DNA from 2 places in the Bradyrhizobium sp. LTSPM299 genome. Region 2 is predicted to be linked to the other one. Evidence: riboswitches for the same ligand, from Rfam matches in the RefSeq annotation. Region 2 holds a riboswitch; the other holds the start of a gene.
The links. A riboswitch is a leader RNA that binds a small molecule or an ion and turns the genes downstream of it on or off. The one in region 2 is predicted to bind glycine.
Positions count from the first base shown of each region.

Region 1: another riboswitch for glycine. It lies ahead of gcvT (glycine cleavage system aminomethyltransferase GcvT); the one in region 2 lies ahead of UP10_RS03225 (D-amino acid dehydrogenase).

Region 1 covers NZ_JYMU01000006.1:574,783-584,713, forward strand. Annotated here, with positions in the region: gene UP10_RS03905 (alpha/beta hydrolase family protein) at 1-299, shown strand, start outside; gene UP10_RS03910 (NADP-dependent isocitrate dehydrogenase) at 524-1,732, shown strand; gene UP10_RS03915 (DUF3455 domain-containing protein) at 1,767-2,267, shown strand; gene UP10_RS03920 (cyclic nucleotide-gated ion channel) at 2,274-3,521, opposite strand; gene alaS (alanine--tRNA ligase) at 3,537-6,224, opposite strand; glycine riboswitch at 6,432-6,521, shown strand; gene gcvT (glycine cleavage system aminomethyltransferase GcvT) at 6,664-7,809, shown strand; gene gcvH (glycine cleavage system protein GcvH) at 7,819-8,184, shown strand; gene gcvP (aminomethyl-transferring glycine dehydrogenase) at 8,195-9,931, shown strand, end outside.
Region 2 covers NZ_JYMU01000006.1:438,810-448,740, reverse strand. Annotated here, with positions in the region: gene UP10_RS03250 (M81 family metallopeptidase) at 1-1,379, opposite strand, end outside; gene UP10_RS03245 (ABC transporter ATP-binding protein) at 1,593-3,242, opposite strand; gene UP10_RS03240 (ABC transporter permease) at 3,257-4,144, opposite strand; gene UP10_RS03235 (ABC transporter permease) at 4,148-5,089, opposite strand; gene UP10_RS03230 (ArgE/DapE family deacylase) at 5,427-6,725, opposite strand; gene UP10_RS03225 (D-amino acid dehydrogenase) at 6,940-8,247, opposite strand; glycine riboswitch at 8,314-8,428, opposite strand; glycine riboswitch at 8,432-8,538, opposite strand; gene UP10_RS03220 (M20/M25/M40 family metallo-hydrolase) at 8,630-9,760, opposite strand.

The DNA.
Region 1 (9,931 bases), 140 kb from region 2:
GTGCTGCACTCTATCTCACCAATATCCTGGCGCTGACGCTCGGCTTCATCGTGCTGCTGGTGCTGCAATACGGCACGCTGTGGCTGACCGGAAAACTGTTCAACCCGATCCCGGACCCCGGCTTCGTGCCGCTCTCGACCATCGTCGCCATCCAGTTCGTGCCGCTGCTGGCGATCGTGGCCGTGATCGCGACCTTTACCTGGCGGCGGACCGGCTCGAGCCTGCCCGGCGCCCTGATCGCGGGGCTGTTCGTGACCTGGTACGTCGTGGCGGGGACGGCGACGCAGGTCCCATTTTAGAGGGTTTTCAAGCGAAGTGGGCACCGGTTCGCGTGAAGAAAACCAGTCAAAACGAGGGACCGGGAGCGGTCATTCTGATCCAATCAGAATGGCGGCTCTCGGTGAAAAGATGGGCTGAAACTGCATAACCGCTCCGCTTCCGCCCGCCCCCGGGCGGTGCTATAGCGCGGGGATATTCCACCCCGCCGTCAAAAGCGTGCCGTTCCCAAGAGGGCCTCTCCGTCATGGCAAAAATCAAGGTATCCAATCCCGTCGTCGAACTCGATGGCGACGAGATGACCCGGATCATCTGGCAGTACATCAAGGACAAACTGATCAACCCGTTCCTCGATGTCGAACTGCTCTATTTCGACCTCGGGATGGAATACCGCGATGAAACCAACGACCAGGTGACCATCGACGCCGCCGAAGCCATCAAGAAGGTCGGCGTCGGCGTCAAATGCGCCACCATCACCCCCGACGAAGCCCGGGTGAAGGAGTTCGGCCTGAAGCAGATGTGGAAGTCGCCGAACGGCACCATCCGCAACATCCTCGGCGGCTGCATCTTCCGCGAGCCGATCATCTGCAAGAACGTGCCGCGGCTGGTTCCCGGCTGGTCCAAGCCGATCATCATCGGCCGTCACGCCTATGGCGACCAGTATCGCGCCACCGACATCAAGTTCCCCGGCAAGGGCGTCCTGACGATGAAGTTCGTTGGCGAGGACGGCACCGTGATCGAGCGGGAAGTGTTCAAGACGCCCGGCGCCGGCGTCGCGATGCAGATGTACAACCTCGATGACTCCATCATCGACTTCGCCCGCGCCTCGCTGAACTACGGCCTGCTGCGCAATTATCCGGTGTACCTGTCGACCAAGAACACCATCCTCAAGGTCTATGACGGCCGCTTCAAGGACATCTTCCAGGACGTCTACGAACGCGAGTTCAAGAAGGATTTTGAGGGCAAGGGCCTCACCTACGAGCACCGCCTGATCGACGACATGGTGGCCTCGGCCCTGAAGTGGTCCGGCGGCTATGTCTGGGCCTGCAAGAACTATGACGGCGACGTGCAGTCCGACACTGTTGCGCAGGGCTACGGCTCGCTCGGCCTGATGACCTCGGTGTTGCTGACCCCCGACGGCAAGACGGTGGAAGCCGAAGCCGCCCACGGCACGGTGACCCGCCATTACCGCGAGCACCAGAAGGGCAAGGAGACCTCGACCAACTCGATCGCGTCGATCTTCGCCTGGACCCGTGGCCTCGCCCACCGCGCCAAGCTCGACAACAACGCCGAGTTGGCGAAGTTCGCGAACACGCTCGAGAAGGTCTGCGTCGATACCGTCGAGGAAGGCTACATGACCAAGGACCTCGCGCTCCTGGTCGGCGCCGACCAGCGCTGGCTCTCCACCACCGGCTTCCTCGACAAGGTCGCCGAGAACCTGACGAAGGCGGCGTAAGCTGCCGACACCGACCGCAACAGTGAGCGTGACCATGAACTATCTTAAGAGTGTGACGCTCGCAGCATCGTTGCTGACCGGGTCGGCGGCGCTTGCCGCCGATTCCCTCCCCGACGCCATCGCCGCTCCCGGCGAGACCGTCGTTCTCTCCGTCCACGCCGAGGGTGCCCAGGTCTATGAGTGCAAGGCGGTCGCCGACGGCAAGCTCGCCTGGTCGTTCCGCGAGCCGATCGCGACCCTGATCGCCGAGGGCAAGACGGTCGGCCGGCATTACGCGGGCCCGAACTGGGAGAATGTCGACGGCAGTGCCGTGACCGGCCGCGCCATTGGCAACGCGCCGGGCGCGACCACATCAGATATCGCCTGGCTGAAGCTCGAGGTGATCTCCCGCCGCGGCAATGGCGTGCTGTCAGGCGCCACCACCGTGCAGCGGATCAATACCTCAGGCGGCCAGCTCGCCGGCGCCTGCGACAAGGCGGGCCTGCTGAAGAGCGCGCCCTACTCGGCGGATTACGTGTTCCTGCGCAAGGGTTGAGCCATCCTAGTCCCGGATGCCGCCGTCGCTCTCGGAGGGCGCAGCCTGGGCGATTTCTCCGGCGGCGACGTCGCCTGAGCCCGCCGTCTCCGCCAGGCGCGCCTCGGCCGTCTGCTTGACATGCACGGCGAGCGCCGGGACGCGTTCGATCAGGGCATGGAAATCCTGCGCATCGAGCGCCAAAAGCTTGGTTTTGCGCGTCGCCGTCACCGTGCCGGAGCGCTTGGTCCGCCGCAGCAGCGCGATCTCGCCGAAGAAGGTGCCGTCCGACAGGCGCACCCGCTGGCTCGGCAGATCGATCTCAACCTCGCCGGCGGTAATGAAATACATCGACGCCGCTGCGTCGCCCCGCCGCACCAGCACCTCGCCGGACTCGATGGTCTGCGCCCGCAGCAGGCGCATGATGTCGGCGATCTCGGCGGCCCCGAGATGGGAAAACAACGGCACCCGTGCCAGCATCCCCCAGGTCACGACGAAATCGCGGCGCCGAACCTCGTCCGCGAATGCCGTCGAGATGATCGCAACCGGAAGCGCGATCATGGCAAAGCCGACGACGATCGCGACCGCCGAGACCATCTTGCCGAGCAGCGTCACCGGCACCACGTCGCCATAGCCGACCGTGCCCAGCGTCACGATCGCCCACCACATCGCCTGCGGGATGGTGCCGAACTTGTCCGGCTGCACCTTGTGCTCGATCGCATAAAGCAACGACGCGAACAGCAGCACCGCGCCGGTCAGGATCACGAGGCAGCCGACCAGCGTGCGCCGCTCGGCATGCAGCGCCGCCAGCAGCGAACGCATCGCCGGCGAATAGCGCACCAGCTTCAGGAACGGCAGCATGCCGAACAGCACGAGCGCAGTCTTGTCGCCCACGATCAACGCAATCGCCGACGGCAGGAAGGCCAGCAGATCAATCAAGCCGAGGGTCGAGAAGGTATATTCGAGCCGCGCCCGCAGCGGCGTCACGTCGCGCAGCGAGTGGCCGACGACGCTCCAGATCCGCGCGGCATATTCCAGCGCGAAGGCCAGGACCGCCGCGACTTCTATCGTGATGAACAGCGAGCCAAGCTGCGCGTCGATGTCAGGCACCGAGGCCAGGATCGCCGTCAGCACGTCGACGACGATGATGGCAATGATCAGCCGGACGAACCGCGAGCCGACCGAATATGGCAGATGATCGTGCTCGAGCAGTTCGTAGAGACGGTCCCGCAAATCCGGGTCGCTGATCGCTGGCTTGCCCGGAACCGTCGCCACGCTGTGATTGCTCCGTCAGGCGCCCGCCGATGCTTGCTGAGCCATCGCCTGCTCGATCGCCGACAGCGCCGCGTTGGCCTTGGCCCCATCGGGCCCTCCGGCCTGCGCCATGTCGGGACGGCCGCCGCCACCCTTGCCGCCGAGCGCTTCGGAGCCCTTGCGCACCAGCTCGACCGCGTTGAAGCGCGAGGTGAGATCGGCGGTGACACCGACCACAATGCCGGCCTTGCCGTCCTCGGTGACGCCGACGATCGCGACCACGCCGGAACCGATCTGCTTCTTGCCGTCGTCGACAAGACTCTTCAGGTCCTTGGTCTCGACGCCCTCGACCGCACGCGCCAGCAGCTTGACATTGCCGACCTCGCGGATATCAGACGCCGCGCCATCAGACGCACTGCCGCCGCCCATCGCGAGCTTCTTGCGCGCATCCGACAGGTCGCGCTCGAGCTTTTTGCGCTCGTCCATCAGCGCGGCGATGCGCGCCGGCACATCCTCGACCGAGGTGCGCAGCTCCTGCGCCGCGGTCTTCGCCAATGCAATGATGTCGTTGGCGTGCTTGCGCGCGTGGCGGCCGGTCAGCGCCTCGATGCGGCGTACGCCCGAGGCCACCGCGCTCTCACCGGTGACCGAGATCAGGCCGATGTCGCCGGTACGACGCACATGGGTGCCCCCGCACAGCTCGACCGACCAGCCGAGCGCGTTCTGGCCGTGCTCGCGGGCAGCCTTGCCCATCGAAACGACGCGAACCTCGTCGCCATATTTCTCGCCGAACAGCGCACGGGCGCCGGCCTCGCGGGCGTCATCGACGCCCATGATGCGGGTGGTGACCTCGTCATTCTCAAGCACGACGTCGTTGGCGATATCCTCGACGCGGGCGAGCTCTTCCGGCGTGATCGGCTTCGGATGCACGAAGTCGAAGCGCAGCCGATCGGGTGCGACCAGCGAGCCGCGCTGCGCGATATGATCGCCGAGCACCTGGCGCAGCGCCTCATGCAACAGATGAGTCGCCGAGTGGTGCGCCCGGATCGACGACCGCCTGTCGTGATCGACCACGAGCTGCAGCGCGGTACCGACCTTCACCGTCCCCTGCTCCACGGTGCCGAGATGCACGAAGAGATCGCCGACCTTCTTCTGCGTTTCGGTGACGCGGAACCTGACGCCCTCGCCGGTCAGCACACCGGTGTCGCCGACCTGGCCGCCGGACTCTGCGTAGAACGGCGTCTGGTTCAGCACGATCGTGCCGGTCTCGCCGGCCTCGAGGCCCTCGACCTCGGCACCGTCTTTGAGCAGCGCGGTCACCGCGCCTTCCGCGGTCTCGGTCTCGTAGCCCAGGAATTCGGTCGCGCCGAGCTTCTCGCGCAGCGGAAACCAGATTGCTTCGGTCGCAGCGTCTCCAGAGCCTGCCCAGGAAGCGCGCGCCTTCACACGCTGCCGCTCCATTGCGTCGGTGAACGACGCCTGGTCGACGCTGATGCCGCGCGACTTCAGCGCGTCCTGCGTCAGATCCAGCGGGAAACCGTAGGTGTCGTACAGCGTGAATGCGGTATCGCCGTCGAACATGTCGCCCTTTTTCAGGGTCGCGCTCTTCTCGTCGAGGATCGACAGGCCACGCACCAGCGTCTTGCGGAAGCGGGTCTCTTCCAGCCGCAGCGTCTCCTCGATCATCTTCTCCGCACGCACCAGATCCGGATAGGCCTGGCCCATCTCGCGGACCAGCGCCCAGACGAGGCGGTGCATCAGCGGCTCCTGCGCGCCAAGCAGCTGCGCGTGGCGCATCGCGCGGCGCATGATCCGGCGCAGCACATAGCCGCGGCCTTCGTTCGACGGCAGCACGCCGTCGGCGATCAGGAAGGCCGACGAGCGCAGATGGTCCGCAATGACCCTGTACGACGCAACGTTCTGCGCGTTCGGCCCGTGCCCGAGAGCGGATGAAGCGGCATCGATCAAATGGCGGAACAGATCGGTCTCGAACACGCTGTCGACGCCCTGCAGGATGCACGCCATGCGCTCCAGCCCCATGCCGGTGTCGATCGAGGGGCGCGGCAGCGGCACGCGCTCTTCCTTCGTCACCTGATCGAACTGCATGAAGACGAGATTCCAGAATTCCAGGAAGCGATCGCCGTCTTCTTCCGGGCTGCCCGGAGGCCCGCCCCAAATGTGCTCGCCGCGGTCGATGAAGATCTCCGAGCACGGACCGCAGGGACCGGTATCGCCCGCGGCCCAGAAATTGTCCGAGGTCGCGATGCGGACGATGCGGTCGTCGGAGAAGCCGGCGATCTTCTTCCAGTAGAGCGCCGCCTCGTCGTCGTCGTGGTAGATCGTGACGAGCAGCTTGTCCTTGTTCAGCCCGAAATCCTTGGTGACCAGATTCCAGGCGAGCTCGATCGCCCGCTCCTTGAAGTAGTCGCCGAACGAAAAATTGCCGAGCATCTCGAAGAAAGTGAGATGGCGCGCGGTGTAGCCGACATTGTCGAGGTCGTTGTGCTTGCCGCCGGCGCGGACGCATTTCTGCGACGTCGTGGCGCGCTGATAGGGGCGCTTCTCGATGCCGGTGAAGACGTTCTTGAACTGCACCATGCCGGCCGCCGTGAACATCAAGGTCGGGTCGTTGCGCGGCACCAGCGGCGACGACGCCACGATCTCGTGGCCATTGGCCGCGAAGTAGTTCAGAAAAGTCGACCTGATGTCGCTGACGCTGCTCATGTTCATCCAATCGGGAAAATGGACCGGATCAGGCGCAAAATAACGCCAGTTTCCGGCCGAACGCTTTTAGACAAGGTGGACGACGGTGTCCAGAAACTGTGCAGGCGGATCATGGACTTGCCGCAGCAGCACAAAGCCCGTTGATAGCAGCCAGAGCCTCGTTGACAGCCTTGGCGCGGCCGTGTTTCTGTCCTAACTGTTGTGTTGTTAAGTCACGTCGGGAGAGACTGGCCTTGTGCCGGCGCCGAAGGAGCAACCGCCCCGGAAACTCTCAGGCAAACGGACCGCGTGACGTCTGACATCTGGAAAGAGGCGCGTAAGGGTTTGACCTTGATGCGTCCGCCGACGGGATAATACTCTCAGGCACAGCGACAGATGGGGCTTTCTGCAGGTTTCTCAAGGGGAAATAGGTCCCCGGTGGAACCGCGAGGGCCCTTTGATGCTTGCGAGCGACAATTCCCCGCTGAAACAGACCCCTTTGCACGCGCTGCATGTGGCGCGCGGTGCCAGGATGGTGCCGTTCGCCGGCTACGACATGCCCGTGCAATATCCGGCGGGTGTCCTCAAGGAGCATCTGTACACCCGCTCCCATGCCGGCCTGTTCGACGTCTCCCATATGGGCCAGCTCGCGCTGCGACCGAAATCCGGCAAGGTGGCCGACGCGGCGCTGGCGCTGGAAAGACTGGTGCCGCAGGACATTCTCGGCATCGCGCCGGGACGGCAGCGCTACGCGCAATTCACCAACGATGACGGCGGCCTGCTCGACGACCTCATGGTGGCGAATTTCGGCGATCACCTGTTCCTGGTGGTCAATGCCGCCTGCAAGGAAGAGGACGAAGCGCACCTCCGCGCGCATCTCTCAGACAGCTGCGAGATCGTTTCGCTGCCCGACCGCGCGCTGATCGCGCTGCAGGGACCAAAGGCCGAATCGGCGCTGGCGAAACTTTGTGCAGATGTCCGTGCGATGAAATTCATGGACGCCGGTCTGCGACGCGTTGGCGAGATCGACTGCTTCGTCTCGCGCTCAGGCTACACCGGCGAGGACGGCTTTGAGATCTCCGTTCCATCAGACAGGGCCGAAGCGCTGGCCACCGCGCTGCTCGACAATCCCGACGTGCTGCCGATCGGGCTCGGTGCGCGCGACAGCCTGCGGCTGGAAGCCGGGCTCTGCCTCTATGGCCACGACATCGACACCACGACGACGCCGGTGGAAGGCGCGTTGGAATGGTCGGTGCAAAAAATCCGCCGCAGCGGCGGCGCCCGCGCCGGCGGCTTCCCGGGTGCGGACGCGATCCTCACGCAGTTCGCACAAGGTGCATCCCGCCGCCGCGTCGGCTTGAGGCCGGACGGCCGCGCACCGGTGCGCGAAGGCGCCGCACTGTTTGCCGATGCCGACTCCGCCGAGCCAATCGGCAAGGTGACCTCAGGCGGCTTCGGCCCAAGCCTCAATGCACCGGTTGCGATGGGCTATCTGCCCACCTCCCTTTCCGCCGTCGGCACCACCGTATTCGCCGAAGTGCGCGGCCAGCGGCTGCCGCTCAAGGTCGCCGCCACGCCCTTCGTCCCCAACACTTACAAACGCTAGAGGACAACAATGACGACGCTGTACACGTCCGACCACGAATGGCTCCACATCGAGGGCGATGTCGCCACCATCGGCATCACCGACTACGCGCAATCGCAGCTCGGCGACGTCGTGTTCGTCGAACTGCCCAAGGTCGGCCGAAGCCTAAAGAAGGCCGAGGCCGCAGCCGTCGTCGAATCCGTCAAGGCGGCTTCCGACGTCTACGCGCCGATCACCGGCGACGTGCTCGAGGTCAACGAGGCGCTCGCGGCCGAGCCTGCGCTGGTCAATTCGGACGCCGGCGGCAAGGCGTGGTTCTTCAAGCTGAAGATCGCTGACAAGGGCGAGCTCGGCGGCCTGATGGACGAGGCCGCCTACGCCGCGCACATTGCGTAAGGATTATCCCATGAACGCGCCCTTCAAGCCGACCAACGACGCCGCCACCGATTTCGTCCGCCGCCACATCGGTCCCTCGCCGCGCGACATCACCGCGATGCTGGAAACGGTCGGCGCCGCGAGCCTGCAAGTGCTGATGAGCGAGACGCTGCCGTCCTCGATCCGGCAGCAGGCCCCGCTCGATCTCGGGCGTGCGCTGAGCGAAACCGAGGCGCTCGCACATATGGATGCGCTCGCCGCGCAGAACCAGGTGTTCACCTCGCTGATCGGCCAGGGTTATTCCGGCACCATCCTGCCCGCGGTGATCCAGCGCAACATCCTGGAGAATCCGGCGTGGTACACCGCCTACACGCCATATCAGCCGGAGATCAGCCAGGGCCGGCTGGAGGCGCTGTTCAACTTCCAGACCATGATCTGCGATCTCACCGGGCTCGACGTCGCCAACGCCTCGCTGCTCGATGAAGCGACCGCGGCGGCCGAAGCGATGGCGCTTGCCGAGCGTCATTCGCAGGTGAAGGCGAACGCCTTCTTCGTCGACAAGGAGGTTCATCCCCAGACGCTTGCGGTAATGCGCACCCGCGCCGAGCCGCTGGGCTGGACGCTGGTCGTCGGCGATCCCCTGACCGATCTCGACAACACCGATGTGCTCGGTGCCCTGCTGCAATATCCTGCTACCTCGGGTGCGGTGCGCGACCTCCGGCCCGCCATCGCATCGCTGCGTGCCAAGGGTGCGCTTGCGATCGTCGCAGCCGACCTGCTGGCGCTGACCCTGATCACCTCGCCCGGCGAACTCGGCGCCGACATCGCGGTCGGCTCGGCACAGCGTTTTGGCGTGCCGATGGGCTATGGCGGTCCGCATGCCGCCTACATGGCGGTGCGTGACACGCTGAAGCGCTCGCTGCCCGGCCGCATCGTCGGCCTGTCGGTGGATTCACGGGGCGCACCTGCCTATCGCCTCGCGCTGCAAACCCGCGAGCAGCACATCCGCCGCGAAAAGGCGACTTCCAACATCTGTACCGCACAGGTGCTGCTCGCCGTGATCGCCTCGATGTATGCGGTCTATCATGGCCCGGAGGGCCTGACCCACATTGCGCGCAGCGTGCATCGCCGCGCCACGGTGCTGGCCGCCGGCCTGCGCAAGCTCGGCTTTACGCCCACGAGCGAGGCGTTCTTCGACACCGTGACCGTCGACGCCGGCACTCGACAGAACGAGCTGGTCGCCCGTGCGCTCGCGGAGCGGATCAACCTGCGCATCGGCGAGACCACGCTCGGCATCGCCCTCGACGAGACCGCGACATCAGAGACCGTCGAGGCCGTGTGGCGCGTGTTCGGCGGCAAGCTCGCCTATGCCGAGATCGAGGCCGATGCGCACGAGGCGCTTCCGAAGAATTTGAAGCGCACGAGCGCCTTCCTCACCCATCCCGTGTTCAACACGCACCGGTCCGAGACCGAGCTGCTGCGCTACATGCGCAAGCTCAGTGATCGCGACCTGGCGCTCGACCGCGCGATGATCCCGCTCGGCTCCTGCACCATGAAACTCAACGCGACCACGGAAATGATCCCGTTGACCTGGCCGGCATTCGGCAATCTGCATCCGTTCGCACCGGCGGATCAGGCCAAGGGCTACCACGCGCTATTCAAGCGGCTGGAGCAGTGGCTGTGCGACATCACCGGCTATGACGCGATCTCGCTGCAGCCTAACTCCGGCGCGCAGGGCGAGTATGCCGGACTTCTTGCGATCCGTGGT
Region 2 (9,931 bases):
GCCGCGATCGGCTCGAAATCGGCGCGGAAATGCACCGAACTCTTGTTGACGAGGATTTTCTCAGTCGTGGGCTCGATGCCGACGTAACGATACATCGCCTGATCGGCGAGCTGGGCCTTGTAGGAGCCGACGACGACGCGCACGTCGCCGATGCGCAGGCAGGCTGATGGCCCCATATCCATGTCGCGCCCACCATAGAAGGGACCCGGCGCAAGGAACTTGCCGTCCGAAAGCTGTTCGACGACGAAGGTTTCCCGGTACGGCGCGTCGCCGGCAATGCCGGACTTGCCGCCGAGATCGAGCGTGACGGTGGCGCCGACGCCGGCCGCATGCGCCGCCTTCGCCGATTGCGGATCGAAGATTACGCCGGTGGCGGCGCTGGCCTTGTTGCGCACCAGCGCCCGCAGCATGCCCGTGGTGTCGGACGTGCCGCCGGCGCCGGGATTGTCCTGGGTGTCGGCGATGACGATCGGCTTCTTTGCCGATTTCGCCAGCTCCATCGCCAGCCGCACGCCCTCGTCGGGCGAATAAATCCGGCCATCGAAATCGTCTTCATGGCTTTCGACCAGCGCGACGACCTTGTCGGCGGCGGTATCAGCATCGACCTGGGTGCGGCCGTAGGCGAACACGCTCGGCCCGCAATCGCGGAAATCGGCGGCCGGGAATCCGAACGCAAACGACAGCGTCGGTACCGCGTCGCTCTCGAGCGCCGCAACCTTCTGGTAGATCTCCTTGGCTGGCTGGTCGTTGGTGCATTGCCAGCTGATCGGGATCAGGAACGGCAGTTGCCGGAAGGCTTTTGCCAGGCGCTGCCTGGTCTTCAGCAACAACGCCAGATGCCTCGCGCAGGCGCGGCCGGTGTCGGCCATGTCGACATGCGGATAGGTCCGATAGGCGATCAGCGCATCGGCATGCGCGATCATCTCGGGCGAGACATTGGCATGCAGGTCGAGGCTTGCGACCAGCAGCACGTCGTTGCCGATCACCTTGCGCACCCGGGCGAGGATTTCGCCTTCGCCATCGTTGAAGTGCTCCGTCACCATCGCGCCGTGCAGGTCGAGATAGACCGCATCGATCGGCCCGGCGGCGGCCAGACGATCGGCCATCTCCTTGACGATCCGCTCGAAAGCGTTCCTTGTCACATGCGCCGACGGGGTCGCGCCGGCCGCAACCGTCGGAACCAGATCCCAGCCATTGGCCTCGGCGGCCTCGACGAAACCGGCGAGGCCGGCATTGATCCGGCGCATGACCTTCAGCACGTCGGCGCCATGCGTCATCGATGGCCAGCCGCCGCCATGCACGAAATCGTCATAGGTCGCCTTCGTCGGCGCGAAGGTGTTGGTCTCGTGCAGGAAGCCGCCAACGGCGATGCGGGTCATCAAGTCGGTCTCGACGTGTTCTTAGCGCGCGACGTTAAGCGTGTCGTCGCGCCAAGCGCAAGCCATCGAGCACTTCCGGATTTGCATGCCCTCAACGCAGTCCGTCATTGCGAGCGGAGCGGCTGCGTAGCCCGGATGGAGCGAAGCGCAATCCGGGTCTCCGGGCGGCTGAGCTTCTCCCGGATTTCGCTTCGCTCCATCCGGGCTACGTATTTACGCGGTTGCCACAATGCCTTGCGAAACCGGGCGGAAATTCGCAAAGTCCCAGCCGCGTCCGGGGGCCGCTTCGAGAAGTGCGCGGGTGTAGGCCTGTTGTGGATTGGTCAGCACCTCGGCCGCCGGTCCCTGTTCCACGACACGGCCATGCTGCATCACGACGACCTCGTCGCAGATTTGCGCGGCGACGCGCAGATCGTGGGTGATGAACAAGAGCGCGATGCCGAGCCGCTTCTGGATTTCGTCGAGCAGGTCCAGCACCTGTGCCTGCACCGACACGTCGAGCGCGGACACCGCTTCGTCCGCGACCAGCACGTCCGGATCGAGCGCCAGGGCGCGGGCGATCGCGATGCGCTGGCGCTGGCCGCCGGAGAACTGGTGCGGAAAGCGCGAGATGGCGTCGGGCGGCAGGTGGACCAGCTCGAGCAGCTCGCGCGCCCTGGCCAACGCGTCCTTGCGCGGCGTGCCGTAGTTGATCGGGCCTTCCGCGATGCTCTCGCCGATCGTGACGCGGGGATTGAGGGAGCGGTAGGGGTCCTGGAAGATGATCTGGATCTTCTTGCGATGCGGCTGCAGCAGCCGCCGCGACAATTCGGAGATTTCGCGGCCGACCAGCCGCACGCCGCCGGAGGTCGGGTCGATCAGGCGGACGATGCAGCGCGCCACCGTCGATTTGCCGGAGCCGCTTTCGCCGACGATGCCGAGCGTGCGGCCCTTGCGCAAGGTGAGGGTGACGTTCTGCGCGGCGGCGACCTCGCGGGCTTTGCCGAACAGGGATCGCTCCCGGTAGACCTTGCCGAGCTCGTTGGCCTCCAGCACCACCGGCTCGCTCGTTGCCTGCCGCGGCGCGCGCGGCACGAGGCTCGGCACCGCGGACAGCAGGTTGCGGGTGTAATCCATCTGGGGCGTGCGCAAGATATCGTCGAGCCGGCCCGTCTCGACCAGCCGGCCATGCCGCATCACCGCGACGCGGTCGGCGATCTCGGCGACCACGCCCATGTCGTGGGTGATGAACAGCACCGCGGTACCGTGGTCACGCTGCAGGTCGCGGATCAAGGCGAGAATCTGCTTCTGCGTGGTGACGTCAAGCGCCGTGGTCGGTTCGTCCGCGATCAGGAGCTTTGGCTCCAGCACCAGCGCCATCGCAATCATGATGCGCTGGCGTTGCCCACCCGAGAGGCGGTGCGGGAACGAGGAGAAGATGCGCTCCACGTCCGGCAGCCGGACGTGCTCCATCATTGCCAGGATCTTCTGCCGCCGCGCGCGGGCATCGAGATCGGTGTGGGTGCGCAACACCTCGTCGATCTGGCGGCCGACCGGAACCACCGGATTGAGCGCGGTCATCGGCTCCTGGAAGATCATCGCCATCCGCGTGGCACGCAACTGGCGCAGCCGCCGGTCGTTGGCCCCTAACAGTTCTTCGCCGACCAGTTTGACGCTGCCGCCTAATGGCACCAGCATGCCCTTCTGCAGCAGGCCCATCACCGTCAGCGAGGTCACGGATTTGCCGGATCCGCTTTCACCGACGAGGCACAGCGTCTCGCCTTCGTGCACCTGCACCGAGAGATCGTCGATGATGCGCGGACTGCCCGACCTCTTGCCGAGACCGACGACGAGATTGTTGATGTCGAGGACGACGTTGTTCATCGGATCGGCTGCGGTCACTTGCCCTCACGCTGTTTCATACGGGGATCGAGCGCGTCGCGAGCGGCGTCGCCGATCAGGTTGATGCTGAGGATGGCGATCGAGAGCAGAAGCCCCGGCCAGAAGATCAGTGACGGCTTGATCTGAAAATAGGAGCGGCCTTCGGCCATGATGTTGCCCCAGGTCGGCGTTTCCGGCGAAATGCCGGCGCCGAGGAACGACAGGATCGCCTCGGTGAGGATCGCCGACGCGCAGACATAGGTGCCCTGCACAATCAGGGGCGCGATCGTGTTCGGCATCAGGTGCCGCCACATGATCTTGGGCAGGCTGGAGCCGACCGAGATCGCAGCCTCGACATAGGGCTCCTCGCGCGCGGTCAGCACCACCGAGCGCACCAGCCGCGCCACGCGCGGGATTTCGGGGATCGTGATCGCGATCATCACGGTCCAGATGCTGGCGCCCGACAGCGACACCACGGCGATCGCAAGCAGGACAGCGGGAATCGCCATCAAGCCGTCCATCACGCGCATCATCACGGCGTCGACCCATCTGAAGAAACCGGCGACGAGGCCGATCAGGAGTCCGACGCCGACCGAGCAGACGGCGCTGCCGAGCCCGATCAGGAGCGAAATCCGCGCGCCATAGATGATGCGCGACAGCACGTCGCGGCCATAGGCGTCGGTGCCGAGCAGGAATTGCGCGCTTGAGGGCTTCAGCCGCTGCGCCGGCGCCAGCAGCAGCGGATCGTGCGGGGCCAGCAGCGGCGCGAAGATCGCCATCAGGATGACGAGGGTGAGGCAGACCGTCGCAACCGCGATGATCGGCGTTGCCGTGAGGAAACCGAATTTCACCCGGAACGGACGGGTGACCGGAATCGAGGACTCGGGGAGGGTTTCGATCACCATCAATCAGTACCGGATACGAGGATCGAGCAGGACGTAGGAGAGGTCGATCAGGAGATTGACCGCGACATAGATACCTGATGTCAGCAGGATCATCGCCTGGATCACGGGATAATCGCGCGCCAGCACCGCATCGACGGTGAGGCGGCCGATGCCGGGCAAATTGAACACGCTCTCGGTGACGACGACGCCGGAGATCAGCAGCGCGAAGCCGGAGCCGATCACGGTGATGACGGGCACGGCGGCGTTGCGCAAGGCGTGACGTAGCAGCACGCCGGACTCGCCGATGCCCTTCGCGCGCGCAGTGCGCACATAGTCTTCGCCCAGCACGTCGAGCATCGAGGCTCGCGTCATGCGCGCGATCAGCGCGACATAGATGAAGGACAGCGTGCAGGTCGGCAGGATGATGCGCTCGAAGAACGGGCCGAAGCCGGCCGAGATGCTCTTGAAGCCCTGCACCGGCACCCAGCGCAGATCGATCGCAAAGACCTGGATCAGCACGTAGCCGATCACGAACACCGGCACGGAGAAGCCGAGCACCGACAGACCCATCACGAAGCGGTCGATCCAGGTGCCGTGCTTCCATGCCGCGATCACGCCAAGCGGCACCGCGACCAGGATCGACAGCACCATGGTGGTCAGCGCGACCGAGATCGACGGCTCGACGCGCTGGCTGATCATCTTCAGCACTGGCACGTTTGATATCAGCGAGACGCCGAGATCGCCGTGCAGCAGTTTGGCGACCCAGGTGTAGAACTGGATGTAGATCGGCTCGTTCAGCCCGAGCGAGGTCCTGATACGCTCGAGTTGCTCGGGCGTTGCATTGTCACCGGCGAGGATCGCGGCGGGATCGCCTGGCGTCAGCCGCAACAGGAGGAATACGAACAGCGCCACCACGCCCATCACGGGAATGGCAGCGAGAATACGGCGAATGAGATAGCCGAGCATCGAGCTATCTCCTGTCGACAGACGCTGCGAAGCGAAGGCTGGGCCGCATCATACTCATGGTGTCCCCGTGATGTGTGTCATGCGCTTCTGCGTCGTTGCGCTGGAGCCGAGCGCGGAAGTGATGAATTTGCAGGCAAATACTGTGCCAATGGCGGCGTTATATCAAGGTGCGGTTCAGGCCGCTTGAAGCCCGGCGAGGGCGAGGTGGCGCCCGTACCCAGGCCGTCTCGACGGGTGCTAATCGTGTTCTCCCTCCGATCTGAAGCTGCGCTCTCGCATTGCACATCCTGTATTGGACCATCTGTATTGGACCATCGACCTGAAACGATAGGCCCGTTCACATTCTCATCACGCCGCACCAGTTGGCGATGAATAGCGCGATGCTCTGCGTTGTCTTGCGAAGGCTATCGAGCTCGACACGTTCGTTGAACGCATGTGGGCCGATCCCGTAAGGACCATAGCAAAGTGCAGGGATGCCGTAGTCGACGCAATAGTAGCGCGTGTCGTTGACGGCTGTGGACAGGCGCTCCTGCATCGGAACCCGGAAGACGGACTGATGGGCGGCGGACAGAGCCGCTTCCGCCTCGCTGCCGGGTTCGCACACGGCTGGGTCTGCCTGAAAACCACTCCACACGAGTTCGGCCGGATTGTCGGACAGGAAGTCGTCGGCCTTGTGCGCCTCGACCAGGCATTCCTCGATGCCATGCATCGCCTCTCGCGGCGTCTCGCCCGGCAGGAGACCGAGCCGGCAATCCAGCTCGCACCAGGCCGCGGTCGAGCTTGCCCAGTCGCCGCCCTTGATGATGCCGACGTTGAACTTGATCGGATTTTTGACGCCGCGGAACCAGCTGTTGTCGAGCGCCCGCGCGTTGAGGGTTTTGGTGTAATCCTGGAACGCGCGCACCAGATGCATCGCCGACAGGATGGCGCTGGTGCCGTTCTCGGAATAGGCGACATGCACCGGCGTGCCGCGCACGCGCAGGCGAAACCAGATGGCGCCGACCTGGGCGCGTGTGATCGTGTGTCCGGTAGGTTCGGGAATCAGGCAGGCGTCGGCACGATAGCCGCGCATCAGGGTCGACAGTGCGCCGTTGCCGGTGCTCTCTTCCTCGGTCACGGTCTGCAGATGGACGCGCCCGTTTGGCGCATATCCGGCGCCTCTGATAGCATCGAGCGCGAAGATCATGGCCGAGACACCGGCCTTCATGTCCTGCGCGCCGCGCCCGAACATCCAGCCGTCGCGCACGGCGGCCGCGAACGGCGGCTGGTCCCAAAGGTCGGCGGGGCCTTCCGGCACCACGTCGATATGACCTTGCAGGATCAGGCTGCGCCCGCTGCCTTTACTGTTGATCGTAGCGACAACCTGCTGCGATCCGGTAAGATCGATGCCGTCCATCGGTGCAGCCTTCGGATGGCTCATCAGGTTGACGTCCGCGAGGCTGAACGTATCGACGTCGTAGCCGCGTTTTGCGAATTGCTCGGCCAGCCATCGCTGTTGCGGCGCTTCCTGTCCGCGCAAGCTGCGGAACTGCACCATGCGTGACAGGAACGCGATCTGATCGTCGAAGTTTTGGTCGACGGCTGCACTCAGTTCTCTGGCAATCTGATCCGACTTGGTCAACGTCTCAGTTGTCATGTCTTGCCTTTTCTGGAGCCCTGTACGGAAGCTTGGCGATCTCTGTATGGACGGCCATGTCATGCGCGTGCGCCAGCGCAATGCGCATTGTCCGCTCCTGAGATGGCTCGCTTCTCCCCAGCATAAAGCTAATCCTTGTCACGCGGTGGTTCTCGGCGAATCCTGACTTGGCCACATGCAACTACGCTCATATTCTTCCCCTTCGGCCGGATAATTAGAGGAAAGCAGCGTGGGTGGTCTCAGTCGTACCGACCTGCGACGGCACCATTGAGGGCGCGCTGAGGTCGCGCCAGCCATCAATGGCCTCGGCGATTATCTGCGCTGTTGCGGCCGACAGGGTCCAGCCGAGATGGCCGTGACCGGTGTTGTAGAACACGCCCGGAATCCGTCCGGCGCGCGCCACCGGCATCATGTTCGGCATCATCGGGCGCAGTCCCGCCCATGGCGTGACCTTCGACGTGTCGACCGCTGGGAAATGATGTCGCACCCAGTCCACCAACGGCTGGATACGGTCGGCGCGAATATCGCGGTTGAAGCCGTTGAACTCGGCCGTACCGGCGACGCGGAAGCGGTCGGCGCCGAGCCGGCTGGTGACGATCTTGGCGGCTTCATCGAGCAGGCTGACGGTCGGCGCAGCCTCCCGGCTTTGCGGCGCATCGAGCTGCACGGTGATCGAATAGCCCTTCACCGGATAGACGTTCACGCGCTCATTGAGCATCGCGGCGAGGTGGCGGCTCGCGACGCCGGCGCAGATGACGATGCCGTCCACCTGCAGGTCGTGTCGTGTCGGTGCCGCGGCATCCTGCGATGCGGTGTCGTTCCAGCCGATGCGGAAGCCCTCGCCGGTGCGGGAGATCGCATCGACATCGGCTTCGTGGATGAAGGTTGCGCCGCGGCGGATACAGGCGTCAGCCAGCCCGCGCGTGAACTTGTGGATATCGCCGGTCGCGTCCGACGGCGTGAAGAAACCGCCATAGCTGGCCGATTGCAGCGCAGGTTCGATGGCGCGGATTTCGTCTGATGTCACCGGCCGGCGGTCGAGGCCGCCTTGCTGGAGCAGCGTGTTGACACGCAGGCCCGCGTCGAAGCCGGCCTTGTCGTGATAGATGTGGAGAATACCGCGGCGCTCGAGATCGAAAGCGATGTTCTCGCGCTCGGCAATGGAAAACAGATGCTGCCGCGCTTCGATGGCGAGCCGCGTGGTCTCGATGGTGTTGGCGCGATAGCGGCCGATATTGCCGACGAACTCGCCGATCCAGGAATACTTGTGCCAGCTCGGCTTCGGATTCATCAACAGCGGCGCGTCGCTCCTGAGCATCCAGCGCAACCCCTTGAGGATGGTTGCGGCGCTGTTCCAGACTTCGGCGTTGCTGGCGGAGAGTTGTCCGCCATTGGCGAACGAGGTCTCCATCCCGGCGTAGCGATGCCTGTCGAGGACAGTCACCTGATAGCCGCGTTCGAGCAGGGCATAGGCCGTCGTCGCGCCGGTGATACCGGCGCCGATAATGGCAATGTGAGGCATGATGGTCTCTTGGCTCCCGTGCGTTAGAGTCGCCGATCCGCCGGTGAAAACCGGTGGCGGCGCCCCATCTGTCACGGTACCTGAGAGCTTGATCCGCATCGGGCCGAGACCCTACAACGGATTATCCCCTTCGGTGGACGTCACGGCCCACGATGTGCGGCCATGTCGCCTCTCTCCAGATCGTCCTGACGACACGGTTCTTTTGCCTGAGAGTTTCCGGGGCGGTTGCTCCGTCGGCGCCGAACACAAAAGCACGAATGCTCTTGCTTCAGTCTCTCCCGCATCATCGCGTTGGACGGCCGGACCCTAGGGTAAGCCTCAAAATTGGACAAGGCTAAATTTCGACCGGCTGTGCCAACGCGTTGTGCAGTGCAAATCAATGTCAGTTCAAGGTCGCCAGCAGTCCCGCCATCAGGCGGCCGCGCTCGGCGAGGCTGTCGACCTCGATATGTTCATTGAGCGTGTGCGCGTCAGCGCCGCGGACCCCGAGCCCATCGAGGGTGGGGATACCCATCGCGCCGGTGAAATTGCCGTCGGAGCCGCCGCCGGCGCTGCCATGCGGCAGATCGAGGCCCATCTCGCTCGCGATGCCCTTGGCCTTTTCATACAGCGCCATGGTGCCGGCATCCGGCTCCCAGACCGGGCGGGTGACGCCGCGCGTCACCTTGAACGTCACGTCGTTGGCCGTGCCCGACAGCGCCAGCATCCGCTCGACGCCACGGTCGAGATCGGCCTGGCGCTTGGCCATGCTGAGCGCTTCGCCGGTGCAGGTTGTGGCAACGCAATTGACCCATTGGCCGCCGTGGACGATGCCGACCGAGAACGTGCAATCCTCCGTGGTCATGCCGTCGATCGCGACGATTTGCCGTGCCATCTCGCGAATCGCGGAGCGTCCGGAGGACAGAGTCGCGCCAGCATGGCTCGGCTTGCCGGTTGCTTCAAGATTGAAGCGCGCGATCGCGTAGCGTCCGGTGACGACGCCGTTGTTCAGCCGGCCCGGCTCCGGCACCAGGACGTATTTGTTGCGCGCGGCTTCCGCTTCGATGATGTCGCGGGTCGACGGCGTGCCGACTTCCTCGTCGGGCGTGAACAGGACGGTGATCGGCAGCGGGGTCGTGAAGGAGGCGCGCGCCAGTTGCCGGATCGCCTCGATCGACAGATAGTTGCCGCCCTTCATGTCGAAGATGCCGGGGCCGAAGCATTTGTTGCCCTCGCGCCGCCATGTGAGCTTCTCGATGGTGCCGACCGGATGCACGGTGTCCAGATGTCCGGCGATCAGGATGCCGGGCTGGCCTTGCTTCGGGTGGGGAAAGCGGGCGCGGACGCAGCCGGCGAAACCTTGGCGCCCAGCGATGCGCTCAATCGTCGCGCCCATGATCGCCATCTCGCGCGCGGCGAGACCGAGCATCCGCTCGACGGCGACCGCATCCCAGGTCGGGCTTTCGCATTCCACCCAGCCGCGCAGGCCCTGGAGCATCGCTTCGGAGTCAAAGGGAAGATCGACTGGGTTCATGGCTTTCTCTCTTTGTTGTTTGTCCGCGCCGCGGGCCTACGAAAGTCGGTGGCGGCGATCTTGTAAGGTCAAACGCGCCGAGCCGCATCATTCATTTGCATACACTTGGTCTCGACCAAAACCGGATTGACGCGCATCGTGCTTGATGCAAGTCTCGATTTCGCACGCCGC